Regions from separate parts of the Mogibacterium kristiansenii genome, predicted to be linked through region 2. Evidence: predicted binding sites of a transcription regulator. Region 2 holds the regulator's gene; the other holds the start of a gene.

Region 1 (12,544 bases), on a different contig from region 2:
GCGGCGGCAGGCGTTCGGGAATTGGTTGTGATTGCTCAGGACACCTCGTATTACGGGAAAGACCTGTACGGCAAGGCGATGCTCCCGGAACTGCTGCACGAATTGTGTAAGGTGGACGGAATTCGGTGGATTCGTCTGATGTACGTGTACGATGACGGAATTACCGATGAGCTGATTGAAACCATGAAGCAGGAGGATAAAATCTGCAACTACATCGATATTCCGATTCAGCACGTGGCGGATCCGGTGCTGAAGGGCATGCGCCGAAAATCCACCGGGGATTCGATTCGGAAGACGATTGCGAAGCTGAGAAAAGAAATTCCGGATATCCATATTCGAACCACAATTCTCGTGGGATTCCCGGGAGAGACGGAAGAAGATTTCAACGAGCTCCTGGATTTTGTAGAAGAAACACGGATTCCTCGGTTGGGCGCATTTGCTTTTTCCGATGAAGAAGGAACCCTGTCCTATCGGATGGCGGGAAAGCTGGATGAAGAGACGAAAAATGAACGTGTAGAGGTGCTGATGCGCCTTCAGTCGGGAATCAGCGATTCTCTGAATGAAGAGAAAATCGGAAAGACCTACGAGGTGATGGTGGATGAGGCCGTGGATGAAGAGGCCTGCCGGTACCTGGGTCGAACTCGGTACGATGCGCCGGAAATCGATGATGCGGTGGAATTCACCGGAACGACATCCCATCAGCCGGGAGATATTGTGTTCGTTAATGTAACAGACAGTTCAGAATATGATTTGTATGGTGAGGAGGTTTCACATGAATTTACCAAATAAGTTGACCGTTCTTCGAATTATCATGGTGCCGTTTTTCATTGCAGCCTATATGGAAAAATGGTTCTTTGTGGCATTTGCGCTATTTATCGTCGCGTCGCTGACGGATATGCTGGATGGAAAAATTGCCCGAGCACGCAACCTGGTGACCAACTTCGGAAAGATTATGGATCCGTTGGCGGACAAAATCCTGGTGTATTCCGCATTGTGTCTGTTTGTGGAAAACGGGACCATTCCGGGCTGGACGCTGATTATTATTCTGGCGCGGGAATTTGTTGTTTCCGGAATGCGCACCGTGGCGGCATCCGAGGGAATCGTTATTGCTGCGGCCATGAGCGGTAAAATCAAGACCGTTTTGCAGATGGTTGCCGTAATCATCCTGATTATTGCGGTAGGTCCGGTTCCGCAGCTGAAGACCATTGGCATGCTGGTGTTCTGGGCATCCCTGGTAATGACCGTATATTCTGGAACGGAATATGTGCTGAAGAACAAGAGCGTATTTTCAATGTAGGAGCGAAGGAGAATGAACACATCGATTATCGCTGTCGGAACGGAGTTGCTGTTCGGACAGACTGTTAATACAAACGCGGCCTATTTGTCGGAGAATCTAAATCATCTGGGCTTCAATGTAATGTATCATTTTGTGGTAGGCGATAACGACGGCAGATTGGAGCATACGCTGAAGCGGGCACTGACGGATACGGATCTGGTAATTGTTACCGGTGGCCTGGGTCCCACCCAGGATGATATGACGAAGGAAACGGTTGCGAGGGTGATGGATGCGCCGCTGTACTTGAATGAGGAGTGCCTGGCGGAGGTAAAGAGATATTTTTCGATTCGAAATCGGGAAATGGCGCCCAACAATGTTCAGCAGGCGTACATACCGGAGAATGCAGTGATATTCCGAAATGAAGCCGGTACGGCTCCGGCCTTTGCTGTGAACAAAGGGGATAAATGGGTCATCTGTTATCCGGGACCGCCTCGGGAACTGAAGTGGATCTTTGAAGACAGCGGAAAGGATTTCCTGCGTAAGTTCAAGGAGAAGCAAATTTATTACCGGGTCATTCGAACCATCGGAATTGGAGAATCGGATCTGGAGACGCTCCTGATGCCACTGATTGACAATCAGACGGATCCAACCATCGCCACCTATGCGAAGGAAGGGGAATGCACCATCCGTGTAGCCTCTCAGCGAGATACAATGGAAGAGGCGCAGGCGGCGGTAGAAAATATGATTTCCCGGATGAATAATCTGATTGGATCGTATATCTACAGTTACGATGATGAGGAATTGAAATCGGTCGTAGTGCATAAGCTGCAGAGGCAGGGACTGACCATTTCTTCCGCGGAATCCTGTACTGGTGGTGCATTTGCCGCATCCATTACGGATGTTCCGGGTGCATCCAAGGTCCTGAGCCGAGGCTATATCACCTACGATGAGGAAGCGAAAATTTCCATGCTGGGTGTGGATCCGACAGTAATCGATCAATACACGGTGGTAAGCTCGGAGGTGGCCATTGAAATGGCCAAGGGTGCCCGCCTGGAAGCAGGGAGCGATATCGCCGTATCCATCACCGGATATGCCGGCCCGGAAGCGGACGAAGGTCGGGAGGCCGGAAATGCGTATATCGGCTATGCTTATGACGATACCGTCGGTGCGGTGGAACTGTTCACCAAAAGAAATGACCGGGCATGGAATCGAAACTATTTTCGACTGATGATGCTGAAAGTCGTGAACGAAATATTGGATGAAATAAAATAGTACTTTTTCTTCGGAAAAAAGTACCCAATGCCTCGTTTCTTAAACCCGGCAGAATTGACCCCATAAAGTGCAGGAGGGTATAATGGTATCATAAAAGGAAGCCCGTAAGAGGTTGACAGAAACCGGAGAAACAGGTATTATAAACGAGAACAAATGTTCGATACAGGAGGAAACATGGCAGGAAAATCGACCGCATCGGCAGCGGAGAATAAAGAGAAAGCATTGGAGCAGGCGCTGGAACAGATTCAGAAACAGTACGGAAAAGGCGCAATTATGAAGCTGGGAGAGGAAGGCCTCACCGGATCGGTAGACGTGATTTCCACCGGATCTATCAGTTTGGATTTGGCGACCGGCGTGGGCGGATATCCGCGGGGAAGAATCATTGAGATATACGGACCGGAATCTTCCGGTAAGACTACATTGACTTTACATGCCATTGCAGAAGCGCAGAAAGCGGGCGGAAAGGCTGCATTCATCGATGCGGAGCACGCGCTGGACCCGGTATATGCGAAGAATCTTGGGGTAGACGTAGATGAACTTCTGGTATCTCAGCCGGACACCGGAGAACAGGCGCTGGAAATCTGTGAGATGCTGGCACGAAGCGGAGCAATCGATTTGATTGTCATCGACTCGGTAGCGGCACTGGTTCCGAAAGCGGAGATTCAGGGTGAGATGGGTGATTCCCACGTGGGACTTCATGCCAGACTCATGTCTCAGGCACTTCGAAAAATTGCCGGAACCGTGAACAAGACCAATACCTGCGTAATCTTCATCAACCAGCTTCGTGAGAAAATCGGTGTGATGTTCGGAAATCCGGAGACCACCACCGGTGGTCGGGCGTTGAAATTCTATGCCAGCATGAGATTGGACGTGCGGAAGATTGAAACGCTGAAGCGAGGGGATGAGATGCTGGGAAACCGGACTCGCGTGAAGATTGTAAAGAACAAGGTGGCTCCGCCGTTTAAGAAATCGGAATTCGATATTATGTACGGTACCGGAATTTCTCTGGCCGGCGATGTATTGGATACGGCGGTAGAGGCCAAGATTGTGGATAAGGCCGGATCCTGGTACAGTTACAACGGAGAACGTATCGGGCAAGGCAGAGAGAATGTAAAGGATTATCTTCAGAGTCATGAAGAGATGCTGGAAGAAATCCGTAAGAAGGTGATGGATCAGTTCAAACCGGAATCCATCGATGATGACATTAAGGTGGACGAAGACGGCGTTGTAATCGAGGACTAGACGTACGGCGGTTCATGGGTGTTTGAAACACCTCAATTTGAAAATAATGGCAGAATTGTATTGACATAATGCGAAAATCGTGCTACTATTTAATGGTTAGCCGCTCGGGTAGGGTTATAAGCAATCGCACCCGTTCCCGGCGAGTCTGGATAGAGGAGGAAAAGTATTATGTATGCAATTATTAAAACTGGCGGAAAGCAGTACAGAGTTCAGAAGGACGATGTATTCAAGATCGAGAAGATCAATGCTGAAGCAGGCGACACCGTTACCTTTGATGAGGTAATCGCTGTAGGTGGTGACACCCTGACAGTAGGAACTCCATTTGTTGAGGGCACTGCTGTACATGCTGAAGTAGTTGAGCAGGGTAAGAACGACAAGGTGATTATCTACAAGTACAAGGCAAAGAAGGATTACAGAAAGAAGAATGGCCACAGACAGCCATACACACTGGTTAAGGTTACCGATATCGTATCCGGTGGTCAGAAGGCAGCTGCAGCTGAGAAACAGGACGATGTAAAGCCAAGCATGTCCATGAAGAAAGAGGAACTTCTTGCAATCGCAAACGAGAAGGGAATCGAAGTATCCAGCAAAGCTACTAAGGCAGAGATTCTGGAAGCAATTGAAGCATAAGAAATTGACTTTAATTTAGGAGGTGTCATTATGTCAAGTAAAAAAGGAGTAGGTAGTTCCAAGAACGGCCGTGACTCTGAGTCGAAAAGACTTGGACTGAAGATTGGTGCTGGTCAGTACGTAAGTGCAGGAAGCATTCTCGTAAGACAGAGAGGAACCAAGTTCCACCCGGGCAACAACGTTGGTATCGGTGGAGATGATACTCTGTTCGCTAAGATCGACGGAAATGTTAAATTCGAGAGATTTGACAAGAAGAGAAAGAAGATTAGCGTATACAGCAACGAAGCTTAGTTTTTTATGGCCCTTTCTTGGAAAGGGCCATATTTTTTTGTAAAACGGGAGATAAACATGTTCGTAGATAGAGCAGAAATTAATATCGTTTCCGGTAAGGGCGGAAACGGAGCGGTTACCTTCCGTCGGGAACCATTTGTGCCGGAAGGAGGCCCGGATGGCGGCGATGGCGGTAACGGCGGCAGTGTAATCTTTGAAGCGGATAACAACCTGCGTACCCTTATGGATTTCAAATACAAGCGTGTGTATAAGGCGGAATCCGGTCAGGATGGAATGCGCCGGAAACGTTTCGGAAAGAAAGGTCAGGATCTTATCATTCACGTTCCGGTGGGTACTTTGATTATCGACAAAGAAACCGGGCTGCTGATGAAGGATATGAAGAATCCTGGAGATCGACTGGTTGCCGCAAAGGGTGGCAAAGGCGGAAAGGGAAACGTGCATTTCAAGAACTCTGTACGTCAGGCACCAAATTTTGCAGAAGCCGGAGCGTTGGCAAAGGAACGTACCGTTATTCTGGAGCTGAAGTTGATCGCCGACGTTGGACTTTTGGGATTCCCGAATGTGGGGAAATCCACTCTTCTGTCGGTGGCTACCAGTGCAAAACCGAAAATTGCGAATTATCATTTTACCACAATTGATCCGAATCTGGGTGTGGTGAACATTCACGACAAGAGCTTTGTGATGGCGGATATCGCTGGCATCATTGAAGGTGCTCATATGGGCTTTGGCTTGGGAATTCGTTTTCTGAAGCATATAGAGCGTACTAAGATGCTGATTCATGTCATCGACGTTTCCGGAAGTGAAGGTCGGAATCCAATCGAGGATTATAAGAAAATAAATGCGGAACTGGAGCAGTACGATCCGTCACTCTTGAAGAAACCGCAGATTATCGCTGCCAATAAGATTGATTTGGTGGAGGATGAAGAAGCGCTGAACGCATTTATGGATTTAATGGAAAAGGAAGGTCGAGATGTCTTCCCGATTTCCGCAGCGACCCGCCAGGGCGTGGAAGAGCTTCTCAATGAAACATTAAATCGGATTGAGAATTACATTCCTCCGGAAGAAGATGAAATCGAACTCTTCGACTTTGAAAAGGATGAATACGATGCGGATTACAAGAAGCTGGAAGCATTCGTGGCAGAGGATGGCGCTTACGAATTAACCGGCGGTCAGTTGCTGAAGATTTTCCGTTCTACCAACTTTACCGATGTGGGATCCATGCGGTACTTGTATCGGTATATTGTGAACAAGGGCGGAATCGATATGCTGAAGGAACTGGGTCTTCAGGAAGGGGATACGGTTCGAATCGAGGATTACGAATTTGAATATTATGACGATTAGTCTCATAATGCGGCTCCCGGCCGGCATGTTGAGCTAAAACGAAAACCACAGGGTTTGTAAATTCTGTGGTTTTATTTTTTGTGGAAAAAATCTGTTTTTAAACGGTTTTTTCGGTTTTTTAATTCATTCTACGAGAAACGTAAACCTTTTGCGGGAGTTTTCAGACCTTTGCGCTTTCTTCTTTTTTCAATTATGATGGAAAAAAAGAAGGAGGATGAGATATGATTAGTTTTATTAGAAAAATATATGAAGAAAATTCCAAAATAGTATTTAAATTTCTATTGATATTGATTATAGTTATATTGACTGTTGTAGTTAGTGTCCGACAGAATGCATCGAATGAAATTGATTTGGGCGCGGCGAAAGAAACGGACAAGGTTTCCGCTGAGGAAACTTCAGAGAAGGAATACTATGTGGATATCAGTGGGGAGGTGAAGAAACCGGGGGTTTACAAGGTAAAGAAGAAAACCCGCCTGGTGTTTCTCATCGACAAGGCCGGGGGATTAACCGGAAAGGCGGATTTGGATGCAATTAATCAGGCTTCCTATGTGGAAGACGGTGCAAAGATTATCATTCCGAAGAAAGGAGAGAATAAGAATTCGGATGAGGCGGGGGCAGATGCGTCGGAAACGTCTGTCGGCAATACGAGTGGAAAAATTAATATCAATCAGGCTTCTGCAGAGGAATTGACATCGATACCGGGCGTCGGGACTGTAATTGCTCAACGAATTGTAGAGTACAGGAACGGTGCGAGGTTCAACAGTATTGAAGAAATTAAAAACGTGAAGGGAATCGGGGATGCGACTTTTGAGAAAATGAAAGGCAGTATTACGGTGTAGACAGGAGTATTTGTTATGAATGATCGCTCTGTGTTAGATAATTCATTGGATAAGAAAAAGGATTGGTTAGAGAAACTCCACAAGACATTGAAGGAATCACAACATTCCACCATTGTGTTCACGTTGCAAAACGAATCGGATTTTCCCTCCATGATGCGGGAATATGCACCGATTATAACGTACGACCGAATTATGGAATTGGAAACGGGAAATCGTGTGATGGATAGTATTCACACGTTCTTGGAAACATGCAACATACCGGACTCTCGAAACGGTACATCCTATATTTACGAATGCATTTTTTTGATTCGAAAGTATAAGGATGAAAAGTATGCGGTGACGAAGGATATTTATCCGGAAATCGCCAAGAGAAATCGAACTTCCGCAGCGGTAGTGGAATCGGCTATTCGCTGCTGTATCAAACAAACTTGGGAGGAAACCCGAGAGGGAAGTGAGAAAGGCATGCGAGCGCTGTTTCAGAAGCGTCCGTCGAATTTAGTTTTTATACGGAAATTATGCGACTATATAGAAAATGAAGAATTGCATTTTTGTAAGTAATTCACAAAATCAATACCTCAACTCATTGATAAGTACTAACTTCCGTGCTATTATGTAAATGCTTTGAAAAAATTGAAGGGGGTATTTACGATGGGTAAAAAAAGAATATTAAAAACCATGGATGGTAATACTGCGGCTGCACATGTAGCATATGCTTTCTCCGAGGTATCCGCAATATACCCCATTACACCATCGTCAGTGATGGCCGAAAACATAGATGCTTGGGCAAACCAGGGCCGGAAGAATCTGTTTGACCAAGAAGTAAAGATTGTAGAAATGCAGTCGGAAGGCGGCGCTGCCGGTGCCGTCCATGGTTCGTTAATTACCGGATCGCTAACATCTACTTATACCGCATCGCAGGGTCTGCTCCTGATGATTCCGAACATGTATAAGATTGCGGCGGAACGGTTGCCGGGCGTTTTTCATGTAGCGGCAAGAGCTATCACCACGCAGTCTTTGTCTATTTTTGGAGACCATTCGGACGTGATGGCCACCAGACAAACCGGTTTTACCATGCTGGCCTCTAACAGCCCGCAAGAAGTAATGGATTTGGCGGCAGTGGCGCATTTGGCGGCAATTAAGGCTAGCTTGCCGGTACTCCACTTCTTTGATGGCTTCAGAACCAGTCATGAACAGCAGAAAATTGAAGTATGGGATTACGATACACTGGGAAAGATGCTGGATTGGGATGCCGTTGCGGCATTCCGAAAGAAAGCACAGAACCCGAATCATCCGCACCTTATGGGTTCTGCGGAGCAACCGGAAACATTCTTCCAGCACAGCGAATCCAGAAATGAGGCATATCTGGATGCGGTAGAAACAGTTGCTTCGGTAATGGAACAGGTGAACAAAGAAGCGGGAACGGATTACAAGCCGTTCAATTATTACGGTGCGCCGGACGCCACCGAAGTAATCGTGGCAATGGGTTCCGTTTGTGAAACGGCAGAAGAAGTCGTGGATTATCTGAATGCGCAGGGACGCAAGGTGGGTCTGGTGAAAGTACACCTGTACCGTCCGTTCTCTTCCAAGTATCTGTCCGCAGCAATCCCGGTATCTGTTCAGAGAATCGCCGTGCTGGATCGAACCAAAGAACCGGGATCACAGGGCGAACCGCTGTATTTGGATGTGGTAAGTGCGCTGAAGGAACAGTCCCGCAGCGAAATTACCGTTTCGAGGGGCAGATACGGACTAGGATCCAAAGATACTCAGCCGGGAGATCTTATTGCGGTATACGACAATCTCGGTGCCGCAAATCCGAAAATGGAATTTACGATTTCCATCACCGACGATGTGACGCATCTGTCCTTGCCGAGAACCTGCAATCCGGTGGTTTCATCGCCATCCACGATTTCCTGCAAGTTCTGGGGACTGGGTGCCGACGGAACAGTGGGCGCAAATAAAAACAGCGTAAAAATAATCGGAGACAACACTGACAAATACGTTCAGGCGTACTTCCAGTACGACTCGAAGAAATCCGGCGGTGTTACCATTTCCCACCTGCGTTTCGGCGATGAACCGATTCGCTCCACCTATTATGTAAACAACGCAGACTTTATTGCCTGCCATAATGCATCCTACATGCATAAATATCAGATTGTGCAGGATGTCAATCCGGGTGGAACCTTCCTGCTGAACTGCAGCTGGAGTGATGAAGAATTGAATGCAGTACTTCCTGCATCGGCAAAGAGATACATTGCAGAGAACAATATTCGGTTCTACACCTGTGATGCGGTGGATATCGCCGTGAAACTGGGCCTGGGTGCTCGGAGAACCAACACGGTACTGCAGGCGGCCTTCTTCAAGCTGTCCGAAGTCATTCCAATTGATAAAGCGGTTGGATATATGAAGGAAGCGATTCGGAAGACTTATGGCCGCAAGGGAGAAGACATCGTTGCCATGAACTGCGAAGCGGTGGATGCCGGAATTACCCATGTTCATCAGGTAGAAGTACCGGAAGCGTGGAAGAATGCGGTTGAGGAACCGGCCGACAAGTCCGTAGAGACAGATCGACCGGACCTGAAACAGTACGTCGAAGAGATATTGATTCCGGACTCGGCAATGGAAGGAGATTCCATTCCGGTGTCTCGATTTGTAAAGACGAACGACGGAATGATTCCTTCCGGCACGGCAGCATTTGAGAAGCGAGGCGTGGCCATTTCCGTTCCGAAGTGGATTCCGGAAAACTGCCTCCAGTGTAATATGTGTTCCTTCGTGTGTCCGCACGGTGCAATCCGTCCGTTTGCGGTTACCGAGGATGAAGCGGCAAAGTCCGGTGCGGCTGCATTGGAAATGAAGGGAAAGGATGGAGACGGCCGGAAATTCGCTCTGGCAATCTCTTCCTATGACTGTGCAGGCTGTGGTTCCTGTGTCGAATCCTGCCCGGCAAAGAACAAGGCTCTGGAGATGGTTTCCTTCGAGTCTTCGGAATCCCAGGAGGAGCAGAAGGTTTTCGATTACCTGGAGAAGCATGTGGGCCAGGAAATCGGTGCGACGGAGGCAAAATCCGTTAAGGAAGTGGGCTTCCGGAAGCCGTATTTGGAATTCTCGGGTGCGTGCCCGGGATGCGGTGAGTCGCCTTATGCAAAGCTGGTAACACAGCTCTTTGGCAACCGCATGATTATAGCGAATGCCACCGGCTGCAGTTCCATCTGGGGCGGCAGTGCACCGAGCACTCCGTATACCGTTGATAAGAACGGAAGAGGTCCGGCGTGGTCCAACTCCCTCTTTGAGGACAATGCGGAATTCGGACTGGGCATGGCAATTTCGGTTCAGGCTCGTCGCAAGGAGCTTTGCAGTAAAGTTGCTCAGCTGGCGGCACATCCGGAGTGTGCGGAAGCCGCGGAAGCGTGGATGAATCATATGAATGACGGCATTGAGTCGGAGGTGACCGGCGATAACCTGCTGAAGGCAATTTCGGACTGCGAACTGCCGGAGGCGGCGTATGTACGGGAGAATTCCGATTTACTGGTAAAACCATCCGTATGGATGTTCGGCGGAGACGGCTGGGCATATGATATCGGTTACGGCGGTCTGGATCACGCACTGGCATCCGGTGAAAACATCAATGTACTGGTATTCGATACCGAGGTATATTCCAACACCGGCGGACAGGCATCCAAATCCACTCCGACAGGTGCGGTAGCACAGTTTGCCGCAGGCGGAAAGAAGAACGGAAAGAAAAATCTGGCACAGATGGCAATGGCGTACGGTTATGTATACGTGGCACAGATTGCGATGGGTGCGAACCCGAACCAGGCGATTCGCGCGATTCGGGAAGCAGAGGCGTATGATGGCCCATCCATCATCGTGGCATATTCCCCGTGCATTAACCACGGTATTCGTACCGGCATGAAGAATTCCATGCAGGAGATGAAGAAGGCCGTGGAATCCGGATATTGGAACCTGTTCCGCTACAACCCAACAAACGTTTCGGAGAAAAAGAATCCGCTGACCGTGGACAGCAAGGAACCAACCGTAGACTATAAAGACTTCCTGATGGGAGAAGTACGTTACAGATCGTTACAGCAGGCGGATCCGGAGAAAGCGGAAAGACTCTTTGATGAGGCTTCTGAAAATGCGAAGAACAGATATGACGCATTGATTCGCCAACGAAATTCTTTGGAGAAATAATTTTATGGAAAAAGAGAAAATCAATAGAATCAACCAACTGGCAAAACTATCGAAAGAGCGAGCGCTGACGGCCGAAGAAAAAAGCGAACAGCAGGAACTTCGGAAAGAGTTTATCAAAGAAATCCGTGCCGATGTACGGAGTCAGCTGGAGAGCATTGAAATCGTTGATTAAGTACAACAAAATGGACTGCCGATGCGGCAGTCCATTTTGTTGTACAAGCTTTTCTTTTCGCGTTTACGCCTGTTCCTGCATAGCCTTCAATGCTCTGGACAGCTGATCCGGACATGAAGTATCCTTGAAACCGCAGCGAATGCCGCTGAGGCGGTCAATGGCATTTTCCACGGTCATTCCTTTCAGAAGTGCGGAGATTCCCTGGAGGTTGCCGTTGCATCCGCCGGTAAAGCGAACGTCCTGAATGATGTTTCCTTCGGTTTCAATCTCGATAAGCTGGGAACAAACGCCCTGCGGTCTGAATGTAAACTGGTTCATGGTTGAATAATCCTTTCATAATAATTTGCGTTTGGAAATAACTTACAGGCCCAAAACATCCGAAATCTTCTTCATGGAATCCATCGCGATGAGGATAAACTCGTCGAAGGTGATGCCTGTTTCTTCAATGGCCATCATGAACTGACGGTTTGCACCCTTTGCGAAACGAGTTTCGTTGAAACGCTTCTTGATGGACTTTGGTTTAACGCTGGCCAGCTTTTTATCCGGATAAATCTGGGCAACGGCTTTCACGAATCCGCTCATCGGATCCGCCGCCAGAATGGCATACTGCAAAGTAGTGTGGGCGATTACGCCGGATTCCGGATTGTGTGCGCAGATGGCATCAATCAGAACTTGATCGTCGTAGCCTTCCTTCCGAAGAATGTCTCCGGAAACCGGTCCGTGAGTGGACATATCGTTCTTCCAGTCGCAAGTCTCTTCGTCCAGATCGTGAAGCAGACCCACAATGCCCCAATATTCTACATCTTCCGGTGCCAGGCGTTCTGCCAGCCCGCGCATGATGGCTTCCACGGCATACATGTGCACGATGTAATGATCCGCCTTCACATATTTGTGCAACAGCTCATTGGCTTTTTCTCTTGTCAGTGGTTCACTCATGATATAAATCTCCTTTTATAAAAATAATTTTTTGCAGCAACATCTTACAGCAGTCCATTAAACGTTTACGGCAATGTCCACGACGGTCCGGAAGGAATCCGCAATCTGTGCAGAAGCCTCCAGCACATCGGAGCCGCTGAGGGGTACCGGTGAAATTCCCGCCGCCGCATTGGCCAGCGCAGAAATGGCGATGATTTCCAGTCCGGCATGTTTTGCCGCGATGGCTTCCGGAACGCTGGACATGCCCACCGCATCGCAACCGATGGTATGGAGGAAACGAATCTCCGCTGGTGTCTCGAAGCTCGGACCGCTCATCATGGCATACACGCCTTCATATAATTCAATTCCGTCAGCCTG
Region 2 (12,544 bases):
ATAAAGACGAGTATGAAAAGAGGGATTTGGCACCGCAGAATCTGTCCCGAACGCTGGAAGATTTCGGAACGATGACGTCCCCGCTGATTCCGTGGACGACCTGCGCGGTGGCCATGAGTACGTATTTGAACGTGCCGACACTGGACTACCTACCATACTGTTTCTTGAATCTCGTAAACCCGCTGGTGGCCATCGTATTTGCTTTTACGGGCTTTACCATTCGGAAGAGAAGTCAGGTGACCCCGGAAGATATACTGGAATGATAGGCATATCATAAACGAGGACAGGTGTTCTTGCTTTAATGGCGCAGGACATCTGTCCTTTTTCAGTAGACTGATTCATGGGGGCGATGAAATAGGGGATAAAAGAAAAATAGGAAAAATCGTACTACCGGTTGACGCGAACTTGGTGGAGATGCTATAATAAGGAAATTATAGAACGTCGTTCTATAGAATGAAACAGACTAAAAAGATATTTCTTTAAGAATGCGAAAATTGTTGGAAAGGACGGTTCTGATCATGGAGAAAATCAAGTTGAACGTTGAACATTGCAAAGGTTGCTATCTTTGCATTGCCAACTGCAAGCCTGGTGCTTTGAGTGTATCATCGGAGGTGAACGCAAAGGGTTATCTGGTACCGCAGGTGGATTCGGAGAAGTGCGTACAGTGTGGATGTTGCTACACCATGTGCCCGGATCTGGTTTTCGAAATTTTATAGGTTGTAAGGAGGATACGACATTATGGAAAAAAGAATCATGAAGGGCAACGAGGCGATGGCAGAAGGTGCCATCCGTGGTGGTTGTCGTTTTTATGCGGGATATCCGATTACTCCACAGTCTGAAATTCTGCAGTGGATGTCTTGGAGACAGAAGGAAGTAGGCGGAGTATTCATTCAGGGTGCTTCCGAAATCGAAAGTGTTAATATGACCTTCGCAGCTCGCTGCCTGGGTTCCCGTGCTTTCACTTCCACATCCGGTCCGGGATTCTCCCTGTATCAGGAAGGAATCGCTTACTGGGTATCCGCTGAAATCCCATGCGTAGTAGCATGCGTTCAGCGTTTTGGAATTGGTGATGGTTTCATTTCTGCAGGTCAGGATAATTACTGGCAGGCAGTAAAGTGCGGTGGAAACGGTGACTACCACCTGATCGTACTGGCACCGAACTCCGTTCAGGAATCTTGTGATATGGCTTATGAGGCATTTGAGTTGGCAGAGAAGTATCGTCACCCGGTATGTCTGCTGTCTGACGGAACTATCGGACAGATGATGGAGCCGGTGGTTCTTCCAGAAATGAAGGAATACGGTCTGGACGACCTGGATTGGACTATCAGTGGTGTTAAACCGGGCGAAGACCACAAGGTTGCAACCGACGTAACCTACTTCGAGCCGGTTCAGGAATGGAACCACAAATACCTGGCAAAGATGAGAAAGATCTCGGAAGAAGAGCAGAGATGGGAAAGCTTCCAGGTTGAGGATGCCGACGTTGTACTGGTTGCATACGGCATTTCCTCCAGAGTGGCACAGGAAGCAGTTACCAGAGCGAGAGAAGAAGGCTTCAAGCTGGGTCTGATTCGTCCGATTACGCTGTGGCCGTTTCCAAGCAAGGCATTCGACGCAATTCCGGAAACCTGCAAGGGTATCGTAACGGTCGAAGTGAACATGATGGGACAGATGCGTGAGGACGTAATTATTCATACTAAAGGAAAGTTCAATACATATGCCATGACAGTAGACGAACCGAGAATCCATACCGTAGACGAGGTTATGGCGTTTGCGAAAGAAGTCTTCGAAGGCAAGGACGAAGAGGAGGTATACTAATGGCTACAAAGAAAGCACCTGAGTTATTTTATGATGAGAGCCGTTTCTGCGGCGGATGCGGCCACGGAATCTTCAACAGAATTCTTGCAGAAGTTCTGGAGGAGATGGACATCGTAAGCGACACCATCATTTGCTCCGATATCGGTTGTAACCACCAGTTCCAGTTCTGGATGAACGTGGATGCCATCGTTCCGCCACACGGAAAGATGGGTGCGGCACTCACCGCAATGAAGAGAGTTCGTCCGGACAAAAACATCCTTACCATCGCCGGAGATGGCGGTGCGTATGCAATCGGTCTGGGAGAGACTACATCCGCAGCGCTGAGAAACGAGAACGTGACCATGTTCGTAATGAACAACACCGTATTCGGCATGACCGGCGGACAGCTGGCTCCGACCACAATGATTGGTCAGAAGACGGCATCCACACCGTCAGGAAGAAACTTCGTTGATAACGGTGAGAATACCGATGTATTCAAACTGATGAAGGGCATGGATATCGCTTATCTGGCTCGTACATCCGTGACCAGCCCGGCAAACATCAACCGTACCAAAAAGGCGGTACGGAAAGCAATTGAGAAACAGCAGGCCGGAAAAGGTTTCTCCTTGGTAGAAGTACTGGTACCATGCCCGACAAACTGGCACATGTCACCGGTAGATTCCATGAAGCACATCGATGAAGTGGTTTCTAAGGTATATGAACTTGGCGAAGTAATTGACAGATAAGAAGGGGGAACAAAAGATGGTTAGACGTATTATCTGCGTAGGACTGGGCGGACAGGGTGTCCTGACAGTTGGTAAACTCCTTATGGAAGCAGCTGTAGACAAGAACCTGCAGTGCACTTGGACCTGCAAATACGGAAATGAAATGCGTGGCGGATATTCCGAATGCAACGTAATTATCAGTGATGAGAAGATTGCTTCTCCATATGCGGATCATCCGGATATCGTATTCCTGATGAAGAACGACGGTCCGGTGGTAGAGGCTTCTGTAGAAAGATACGAAGCAGCAATGCCGAAGGATGGCGTAATGTACATCAATAAGAACGCTCTGGATCAGGACGTAAAGCGTCGTGAAGACGTTCGTGTCGTTGAGATTCCGGCAACGGATATCGCAACGGAGCAGGGAAGAGGCGGAAATGCCAACCTGGTTCTTCTGGGTAAACTGGCTTCCGAATCCGGCCTGTTCACTTATGACGAGTTCGAAGCGTCCATGTGCAAGTACTTTGAATCCCATGGAAAGGGCAAGTTCAACGAAGGCAACAAGAAAATGCTGGCTGCCGGAAAGAATGCTTAACGGAATGCTTCACTGGAGTGTTTTGAAATAGTGTTTTAACGGTAATAGGGTAGGAGTCCTTGAGATTCCTACCCTATTATCGTGCTTTTTGTACAAAAGAAAACGGCGCCGCGGCTTCCCGCAGCGTCGCTGAATTACAGATAAACCTCCCGGGTAATCCGGGCACTGACTTCCTTCATCAAAGTAATTTTTTCTTCGAAATGCTCTCCCTTGACTCTGGATTTCGGACCGGAAATACTGATGGCCGCAACGGCATTTCCGTGACCGTTCAGCACCGGAACCCCCAGGCAGTACAGTCCGATTTCTCGTTCTTCCGCATCCACCGCATATCCCTGGTACCGAACCAGCTCCAATTCTTTCATCAAATCCTCGTAGTTGGTGATGGTATGTTCCGTAAACGGGGTGAATTCCGCATTCTTATATACATCCAGGTTCACATTTTCGGAGAATGCCAGAAGGCACTTCCCGAGAGACGCACAATAGCACTCTGTTTGATTGGAGATTTTCCGTGAAAGTCCTAGATTGTGGGTGGATTCAATGGTGATAAGGGGAACGTTCGCGTACATTCCGTCCCATTCCTGTTCCAGAATTCCGTATGTAACGCATTCTCCATAGGCATCGCTGATTTCCTGCAGCAGCGGCCGCACGCTCTCGGTGATGATATCGTTGTGGGGAAGGGTGCTGTAGGCATACAGCTTCGGTCCGATGGAATACTGATCGGAATTCTTGTTCTGAACGACGTATCCACGATTCTCCAGCGTGGCCAGAGTGCGAAATACGGTACTTTTATATATGTCTAAATCTTTGCTGATCTGGGAAATGGATGTATCGTTTCCCTGACGAAAGAGATATTCTAAGATGTCAATGCTTCGATCCACCGAATTGATGATGACGGATTTGGCGGATTCCTTTTCTTTCTTTTCTTTCATAATCTACCTCTACTCTACCGCGGAGTTCGCAGCATCTGCACACAAAAATATATCCATATTATACCGTGTTTTTCCTTATTCTTCAATGGTTTCAGGACCGTCTCAAGGTGAAAATATCATCACAATTACCCAATGCAATTATATATTGGATGACCGGATTTTATTGTAGGAAATTCGTTCCGGTACATGTATAATAAGTAGCGGAAATATATTGTTATAGATTGTTTGATTGGAGAAACGATGAGCGACAGAAGAATTATTCAAGTGAATGAGAAGGTCCCGCTTCGGATGGGAATTCCGTTAAGTATTCAGCACACCTTTGCCATGTTCAGTGCATCGGTTCTGGTTCCGTATATCCTGGGAATCAGTCCGGCCATTGCGCTTCTCATGAACGGCATCGGTACTTTGCTGTTTATTCTGATTACTAAGGGGAAGGCGCCGGCATATCTGGGATCCAGTTTTGCCTTCATCTCCCCGGCACTGATTGTTATCAATAAGATGGGATACGAATACGCATTGGGCGGATTCATCGTCACCGGCATTATTTTCATGGCAGTAGCCATTCTCATCAAGTATGTGGGTGTGGATTGGATTGATGTCATCCTGCCGCCGGCGGCGATGGGACCGGTAGTGGCGCTGATCGGACTGGAACTGGCGAGCAATGCGGCGTCCAACGGCGGAATTGTCAAATCCGAAGGATACGATCGCATCGATCCTCATCTGGTCATCGTATTCCTGGTGACGCTGGCTTTTGCCGTTATTGGCCAGGTGCTGTATCGAGGATTCGCATCGGCAATCGCTATTTTGATTGCCATCATCATCGGCTATATCGTGGCGCTGCTTTTGGGTATTGTGGATTTCACTCCGCTTCAAACCCAGTCCTGGATAGCTATGCCGAATTTCACCGCACCGAAATTCAGTCTGCAGGCGATTCTGGTTATCATCCCCGCATCGCTGGTGGTGATTTCGGAACACATCGGCCATCAGGTGGTAACCTCGGAAATCATCGACAAAGACCTTTTGAAGGATCCGGGACTGCACCGTTCTCTCTTTGCGGACGGTTTATCCACCACGCTTTCCGGTTTCTGCGGTTCTGTGCCGACCACCACTTACGGTGAGAACATCGGCGTCATGGCCATTACAAAGGTATACAGCGTATGGGTCATCGGCGGTGCGGCGGTATTCTCCATTTTCCTTTCGTTTATCGGAAAGGCTTCCGGTTTGATTGAAACCATTCCGGCACCGGTAATGGGCGGCGTCAGCTTCCTGCTGTACGGAATGATCGGTGCGTCCGGCATTCGGTTGATGGTGGATGCCAAAGTGGATTATTCCAAAGCCCGGAATCTTGCTATGACCTCGGTCATTTTCGTCACCGGACTTTCCGGCGCGTATATCAAAATCGGTTCCGCCACGCTGCAGGGCATGAGCCTGGCCGCTCTGGTTGGAATGGCTCTGGGACTGACGTTCTACGTTCTGGATCGGTTCAAATTGACCAACGATTACGAATAAAGAATGGTTAAAAAAGAATAAAAAAATGGACTTTTGATGTTTCAAAAGTCCATTTTTAATATTTCTGCAATTTCCGGTAATGCGTGCATTCCGGTTTAGCTCAGGTAACGGAATACGCCTTCCACCTTTCCGATGATGGTGCAGTCCGGCACAATGATGGGTTCCATCTCGTCGTTCTCCGGCTGGAGCCGGATGTGCCCGTCTTCTCGATAGAATCTTTTTACCGTGGCTTCTGCCTCGAATTCCCCTTCAATCATAGCCACCACGATATCCCCGTTTCGAGCTTCGTGTTCTTCCTTGACGATGATATAATCCCCGTCATTGATTCCGCTGTTAATCATGCTGTTGCCGTGAACGGAAAGGATGAAATTGTTGCCTTTTCCCAGGAATCGTGCAGGGAAGGGAACGTATTCATCGATATTCTGCTCCGACAGAATCGGAGTGCCGGCAGCAACCCGCCCGATAATCGGAATCAGGGTCGTATTGGTGTCGTCAATGGATGTCGGGATGTCGTTATGCGGTTCCGGCGGATTCCGATCCACCACAACCAAAGCCCGAGGTTTGCTGGGATCCTTTCGAATCAAGCCTTTTTCCTCCAGTACTTTCAGATCTTTAAAAACCGTAGAGGTGGATTTGATATCCAATGCGGCACAGATTTCCCGAACAGTTGGAGGAAAACAGCGCTCCCGTATGGTATCCTTCATGTACTGCAGGATTTTTTCCTGTCTTTCCTCACACTTTTTCATCAGTACCTCCTGGCATTAAATCAGTGTCAGTTCGTTAATATCCATCGGGCTGCCGTAGTTGTTCCAGTCGTCATAAATCAGTCCGCTCTGGCGGATGATGATGTCGCCCACTTTACCGTCAATCTTGCTGAACGGCAGGGTCTTGTGATAGGTTACCAGGCTGTCCTTGTAATGGAAGACAAAGCCGGTTCGGAAGAGTTCTTTCTCCAACGGATACTGATATTCCGCAATATCGCAGAGAAGATCGAACAGGTCATCTCCCTCCGTCTCAAAAACGTTCTCCAGCGTCAGATTGGAGTAGTTGGCCCGAATCTGAACTTCGTGACCGTTAAAGCGGTCCAGGAATTTAATCAGTTTCTCCTTCGTAGACGGTTCCTTCGCATCTTCAAAAATAACGCAGTTGATGCGGTGACGAACCTTCAGAAGATCGAAAATCTCGTCAGAGCATTCCTTAACGTAATGCTTCAGGTGGCGGGATACGTTCACGCAGGAAATCATATCCTGATGGCGGTTCAGGACTTCCGCAATGCGGTGGATATCCTGATTCTCGCTGGTCGGCAGGGTGGTGTTGATGTAAAGGTTATGGGTCTCACCGACATGGGCGATGATATCTTCCAACGCTTCCAGCTCTGCCAGAGGTTCTCCGCCGGTAAAAACAACGTCGTTGTGCGGGAAAATCCGGTCCAGCAAATCCAAGGAACGATAGCAGCGATCCAAATCAAAGCTGGAGGAATTTCGATATTCTTCCTTGTTCACACAGAATGGACAGCTGTTGTTGCAGTCATACGGTACGAACATGGTGACGGTTGGTCCTTCTTTAATTTTCTTCATAATATTCATGATACCCCTTAAAAAGCTCTATTTTATGTTTCATTATAGCACGCTTTAAAAGAATTTGTAAACGCATGTTTATAATGTGTCAATACTACGAAGTGTAATGTTACCGTAAATTTACAAGAATTGTACTGGTAAAAACACAAAAGATTATGTATAATTGTAAAAGGTATATTTTAGGAGAAGCTATGAAGAACAATGTTGAAAAAGAAAAACGGCAGAACCCCTCGCTCTGTAATTGGGTTGAGTTGTTTGTAATCCTTTTAGCCGGCTGGCTCATTTTGTCCGGCATCTTTGAATTGAAGTTTATTATCTACGGCGTGATGACCGCAGGCATCATTTCTCTTTTATGTTTTAGATCTTTCTATATGAAAGGCGTTCATTCGGATCGATATTATTTTCTCATTCACATCAATCCCATCCGATTGCTTATTTATTTTCTTTGGCTCTTGAAGGAAATCGTCAAGAGTTCCTTTAGTGTTACCTGGAATGTGTATCGGGGAAAGAAATCGCTGCATCCGCAGATTGTGTGGTTTCAGGCGAATTATGACAATCCGGCAGCAAGGGCACTGCTGGCCAATTCCATTACCCTGACACCGGGAACCGTTACCGTGGACATTCAGGAGGATGGAACGTATTCCGTGCACGCATTGACGGAAGGAGCGAAGGCAGGTCTTCTGGATGGAACCATGCAGGGAAAGGTGGCACGGCTGTTCGGTGAGACGATTGATTTTCGCGTATTGGATGTGGAGGAAGCAGAGGAGAACCGGAAGACGGCTCGCCTGATCGAAACTACTGTTACCGCAAAGAAAGGATTGAAGCGCATATGACGATTTTTTATACGGCGATTCTGCTGGCAATTACAGGGGTGGTGCTTCTGATGCTGTTCTTTATGATTCGGAAGAACGGAGTCTATGACAAGTTAAATGCCATGTTCGTGATGAACACGAATATCGTATTTCTGATTCTGGTGCGGGGCTTAATTGATGGGCGAATCGATATGTACATCGACATCGCGCTGAGCTATTCCATTCTGGGATTTGTGACGACGGTGATTCTGGCGAAGTTTATCGGAGGAAGAAGATAATGGATATACGGACAATTATTTCGGCCGCGCTGATTCTGGTCGGTGCGATATTCCTTTGGACGGCGGCAATCGGTGTGGTTCGGTTCCCGGATTTCTTCTCGCGGCTTCACGCGGCCGGAATCGGAGATACCCTGGGGGCACTCCTTCTGACCGTTGGAATCATGGTGAAAACGGGATTGACGCTGTTGTCCCTGAAGGTTTTCCTGGTATATGTAATCTATCTCATCACCAATCCGCTGGGAACCAACCTGATTATTCTGGAGGCGGTGCATGCCCGGGATTATCAGGGATATAACGGAAAGAGAATTAAGAAAGAGAAGGGAGATGACCGAGATGTCGATGCTGATGCTTGAAGCGGTGCTTTTGCTGGCATTGATTGCCATCACGCTGGTCGTGATTTTTAATAAGGACTTGATGGTGGTAGTGGTGACCTACTGCGCATTCAGTTTTATCACCATGTTTTTGTACATTGTGATGGGGGCGCCGGATGTGGCCTTTACAGAAGCGGTAATCGGTGTCATCTCCACCATTTATTTCATTATGACCCTCAGAAATATAGATCGGCGGTGCAAGTGATGCGGAAAGTGCTACCATTGATATTAATTGTGATTTGCCTGGGTGCATCTTTTGTGACATTGGATTTCCTGCCGGAAATCGGCGATCCGTCCTCCAAGCCGAATACCCATACGACGGATTATTACATTGAACACGCGACGACGGAGACCAATGCGGCGAACATGGTAACGGCGGTCATCGTGGACTACAGAGCGTTTGATACGATGTATGAAACGACGGTAATGTTCATTGCCGGGGTGGCGGTGGTTCTTATTCTGGCCAGCCATCCGGAGCGAAAGAATCGAATTCGGTTCCGAAAGGTTCGGAAGAAGGAATCCCGGGATGGAAAGCCGGTGTACCGCACCATCAATAAGGAAGTAGTGATTCCGTTGATTGAGCCGATGATTATGCTGTACGCTATCTACGTGCTGTTCCATGGTGAAATCAGTCTGGGCGGCGGTTTCCAGGCGGGGGCCCTTCTGGGAATGACATACATTCTGGATGTGATGGTCATTCCGGAACGGGACAGCCTCATCCGGCTGCCGAAGGATAAATCCACCGCACTGGGCGGAATCGGAACCTTCATCTACGTGCTGACCGGAATCCTGTGCATGGCGGGCGGCGGTGTTTTTCTGGAATATGAGAAATTGCCGATTCCGATGCATGCACTGGAGAAACACTCCACCGGAATGCTTTTGGTGGAAGTGGGCGTGGCTATCTGCGTAATGGCGACGATTATTACCATTCTCAACGGGATTATGGAAAGGGTGCATTTTGATGATGACACAGATTGAGACAATTCTGGCAGGGAAGGGAATTTATTTTCTCACGCTGCTGTTGCTGACACTGGGATTATACGGAATCATCGTCAGCCGTAACTACATGAAAAAGCTAATCTGCATGAATATCATGCAGGTGGCGGTAATCTTTTTCTTCCTTTGCTTTGCTCAGAAGAATTCCGGAACCATTCCGGTGGCGATGAAACACATCGTTCATGCGGCAGAGTACATTAATCCGCTGCCCCACGGTCTGATGCTCACAGCCATCGTTGTCAGCCTGGGAACCACCGGTGTAGGATTAGCTTTGCTGACTCGGATTAAGGAAAAGTATGGAAGCATTGAAGAGAAAGATATTATAGAAGGAGAGAAACAGTTCCGATGAAGAATCTGCCTGCATATATTGTATTATTACCATTGTGTTCGGCGTTGCTGTCATTAGCGCTGTCGAAGATTCATAAACATTTGGGGCGGGACGTGGTGTTCGGTGCTCTGGTCGGATCCCTGGTTCTGTCCGTTGTTCAACTGGTGCGGGTGATTCAGAACGGACCGATCCATTACATATTCGGCGGATACAAGATTCCATACGGAATCGAGTTCTCCGTGGACACCATCAACGCCGTCATCGTTATTATGGTGTGCATGCTGGGGGTCCTTTCCTGCATGTTTGCCTTCAATTTTGACAAAAATGGCGATGCGCTTCAGGTGGGGGGTGCGTATACCATGCATGCACTTTTGGTGCTGGGGATGGTGGGCATGACCATGACCGGAGACGTGTTCAACCTGTACGTGTTTCTGGAAATCACTTCCCTGACAGCTTACTGCCTGATTGCCATGGGCGGAAGCCGAGGTATTGTGTCCGCATTCCGGTACTTACTGGTGGGAACCGTTGCGGCGACCTTCTACCTGCTGGGGGTGGGAATTCTGTATTCCGTGACGGGTACCCTGAACATGTCGGATATGGCCGCCTGCTTGAAGCAGGGAAACAACGATTCGGCGATGTTGATGGCCATGATGTTCCTGATTTCAGCTTTCGGCATCAAGATGGCGCTGTTTCCGTTTCATGGATGGCAGCCGTCGGCGTACACTCACGCTCATACCGGTGCGCGTCCACTGATTGCGGGAGCCATGGGAAAGATTCCGGCATACGCCATGTTTCGGTATCTGTACTGCATCTACGGGAAGGACTTTAAATATTTCCGGTACGTCCTTCTCATTATCGGTGTGATTTCCGTGTGCGGAATGATTTACGGATCTGTTCGTGCCATGGCACAGAAGGATATCCGTAAAGTTTTGGCGTATTCCAGCGTGGCTCAGATCGGATACATCAGTCTGGGTTTTGCCATCGGAAGCCCGTTGGCCCTGGCCGGCGCTTTTCTGCACATGCTGGGACATGCTTTTATGAAAGGCGGTCTGTTCTTTGCGGCGGGCGCCATCAGTTGGAAGTACGGAACCTTTGATTTAAATGACTTTGGAAGAATATATAAGAGGATGCCATTCACTGCCGGACTGTTGACGGTGGGGGCACTGTCCATGATCGGCATTCCGCCGACGGTGGGTTTCTTCAGCAAATGGTATCTGGCTTGCGGAGCGGCACAGACCCATGAGTATGTGTACATCTTTGTGCTGGTGCTGAGTTCACTGCTGAATGCGGTCTATTTCTTCAAGGTGATTGAGAAAGTATTCGTTCAGGCGGATAAAAACAGAAAGCCGCTGCATCCGGAGGGGAAGGGCGTGACGGAGGCACCGATTACCATCATGATTCCGGTTGTCACCTGCATTCTTATGATTCTGCTGCTGGGCGTATTTAACGTTAAAGTAATTGATATTCTGCTGATTTCGCTGAAAGGAGTGGCATTATGATTCTGACTGCTCTGGATTACAGACCCGGCATCATTGTCCTCCTGCCGCTGATTGCGTCCTGTTTAATCTACGTATTGGGAGAACATATTCTTCCGAATTATCGGGAGGCGATTACCTTTGCGGCGGCTTTTCCGATGGCAGCATTGGTGTATTCCATGATTCCGGCTGCTTTGGCGGGAAAAGAGATTGGGTTCACTCTGTTGGAAATTGTGAAGGGGGTTCCGCTTCAATTTTCCGTGGATGCCGCGGGGATGATTTTCGCCTGTGTAGCCTCCACCCTGTGGATTGTCACATCCTGCTATTCCATCGGATACATGCGGGGGCACGGGGAGAAGAACCAGACCGGATACTATTCCGCTTTCGCCATGTGCCTGACGGCCACCATGGGACTCTGTTTCTCCGCGAACCTGCTGACTTTCTTCATCTTCTTTGAAGTGCTGACGGTAGCGACCTATCCGTTGGTAGTGCACTATCGGGATGAGGAAGGAACTCGTTCCGGACGGAAATATTTAGCGTATACCTTGATCAGCGGACAGCTGTTCTTTGCGGGAATCGTCATTCTGTATTCCTTTACCGGAAGGATGGATTTTGTTCCGGGCGGATTCGTGAACACCGGCGATATCCCGATGCCTTGGATGCTGGCGGTATTTATTCTGATGATTGGTGCGGGCATTGTGAAAGCCGGTGTAATGCCGCTTCACAGCTGGCTGCCGGCGGCCATGGTGGCGCCGACACCGGTCAGCGCACTGCTGCACGCGGTAGCCGTGGTGAAAGCCGGGGCGTTCTGCACACTTCGGGTGGTGTTGTACGTGTTCGGACCGGAAGCGGCACGCTTCTGCCACGGTTCGGAAATCTTGGCTTGGATGGCGGTGGCGACGATTCTGATTTCGTCCCTGATTGCAATCCGCAAGGATAATCTCAAGGCGCGATTGGCCTTCTCTACGGTGGGACAGCTTTCCTACATCATCTTGGGAATTGCCATTCTGTCACCGTTTGCGGCAACCGGAGCACTGTATCATATCGTTGCCCATGCTTTTATGAAAATTACATTGTTTATGTGTGCCGGTGCGATTTTCGTGACCACTCACCGAAAAAACATCAGCGAGATGATCGGAATCGGCCGACAGATGCCGG

What was found. Region 2 encodes LexA, which represses DNA repair genes until DNA is damaged. Its sites were predicted from a motif close to AGAACANNTGTTCT; they were not measured.
Region 1: the regulator LexA is predicted to act here: its motif matches at 2,695-2,708, upstream of recA (recombinase RecA).

The regions. Positions count from the first base shown of each region.
Region 1 covers NZ_JAQXUZ010000024.1:13,536-26,079, reverse strand. Annotated here, with positions in the region: gene rimO (30S ribosomal protein S12 methylthiotransferase RimO) at 1-789, shown strand, start outside; gene pgsA (CDP-diacylglycerol--glycerol-3-phosphate 3-phosphatidyltransferase) at 773-1,297, shown strand; gene PUE40_RS07425 (competence/damage-inducible protein A) at 1,310-2,548, shown strand; gene recA (recombinase RecA) at 2,723-3,790, shown strand; partial or broken gene rplU (50S ribosomal protein L21) at 3,959-4,258, shown strand; gene rpmA (50S ribosomal protein L27) at 4,451-4,711, shown strand; gene obgE (GTPase ObgE) at 4,769-6,052, shown strand; gene PUE40_RS07400 (helix-hairpin-helix domain-containing protein) at 6,274-6,891, shown strand; gene PUE40_RS07395 (sporulation initiation factor Spo0A C-terminal domain-containing protein) at 6,907-7,449, shown strand; gene nifJ (pyruvate:ferredoxin (flavodoxin) oxidoreductase) at 7,540-11,079, shown strand; gene PUE40_RS07385 (DUF896 domain-containing protein) at 11,084-11,251, shown strand; gene PUE40_RS07380 (TIGR03905 family TSCPD domain-containing protein) at 11,315-11,569, opposite strand; gene PUE40_RS07375 (HD domain-containing protein) at 11,612-12,187, opposite strand; gene PUE40_RS07370 (purine-nucleoside phosphorylase) at 12,245-12,544, opposite strand, start outside.
Region 2 covers NZ_JAQXUZ010000004.1:127,998-140,541, forward strand. Annotated here, with positions in the region: gene nhaC (Na+/H+ antiporter NhaC) at 1-263, shown strand, start outside; gene PUE40_RS01910 (4Fe-4S dicluster domain-containing protein) at 519-716, shown strand; gene vorB (3-methyl-2-oxobutanoate dehydrogenase subunit VorB) at 739-1,815, shown strand; gene PUE40_RS01920 (thiamine pyrophosphate-dependent enzyme) at 1,815-2,540, shown strand; gene PUE40_RS01925 (2-oxoacid:acceptor oxidoreductase family protein) at 2,557-3,111, shown strand; gene PUE40_RS01930 (IclR family transcriptional regulator) at 3,246-4,040, opposite strand; gene uraA (uracil permease) at 4,281-5,549, shown strand; gene lexA (transcriptional repressor LexA) at 5,645-6,295, opposite strand; gene PUE40_RS01945 (radical SAM protein) at 6,311-7,126, opposite strand; gene PUE40_RS01950 (Na+/H+ antiporter subunit E) at 7,318-7,959, shown strand; gene PUE40_RS01955 (MrpF/PhaF family protein) at 7,956-8,216, shown strand; gene mnhG (monovalent cation/H(+) antiporter subunit G) at 8,216-8,569, shown strand; gene PUE40_RS01965 (Na(+)/H(+) antiporter subunit B) at 8,541-8,792, shown strand; gene mbhE (hydrogen gas-evolving membrane-bound hydrogenase subunit E) at 8,810-9,565, shown strand; gene PUE40_RS01975 (sodium:proton antiporter) at 9,549-9,932, shown strand; gene PUE40_RS01980 (complex I subunit 5 family protein) at 9,929-11,410, shown strand; gene PUE40_RS01985 (monovalent cation/H+ antiporter subunit D family protein) at 11,407-12,544, shown strand, end outside.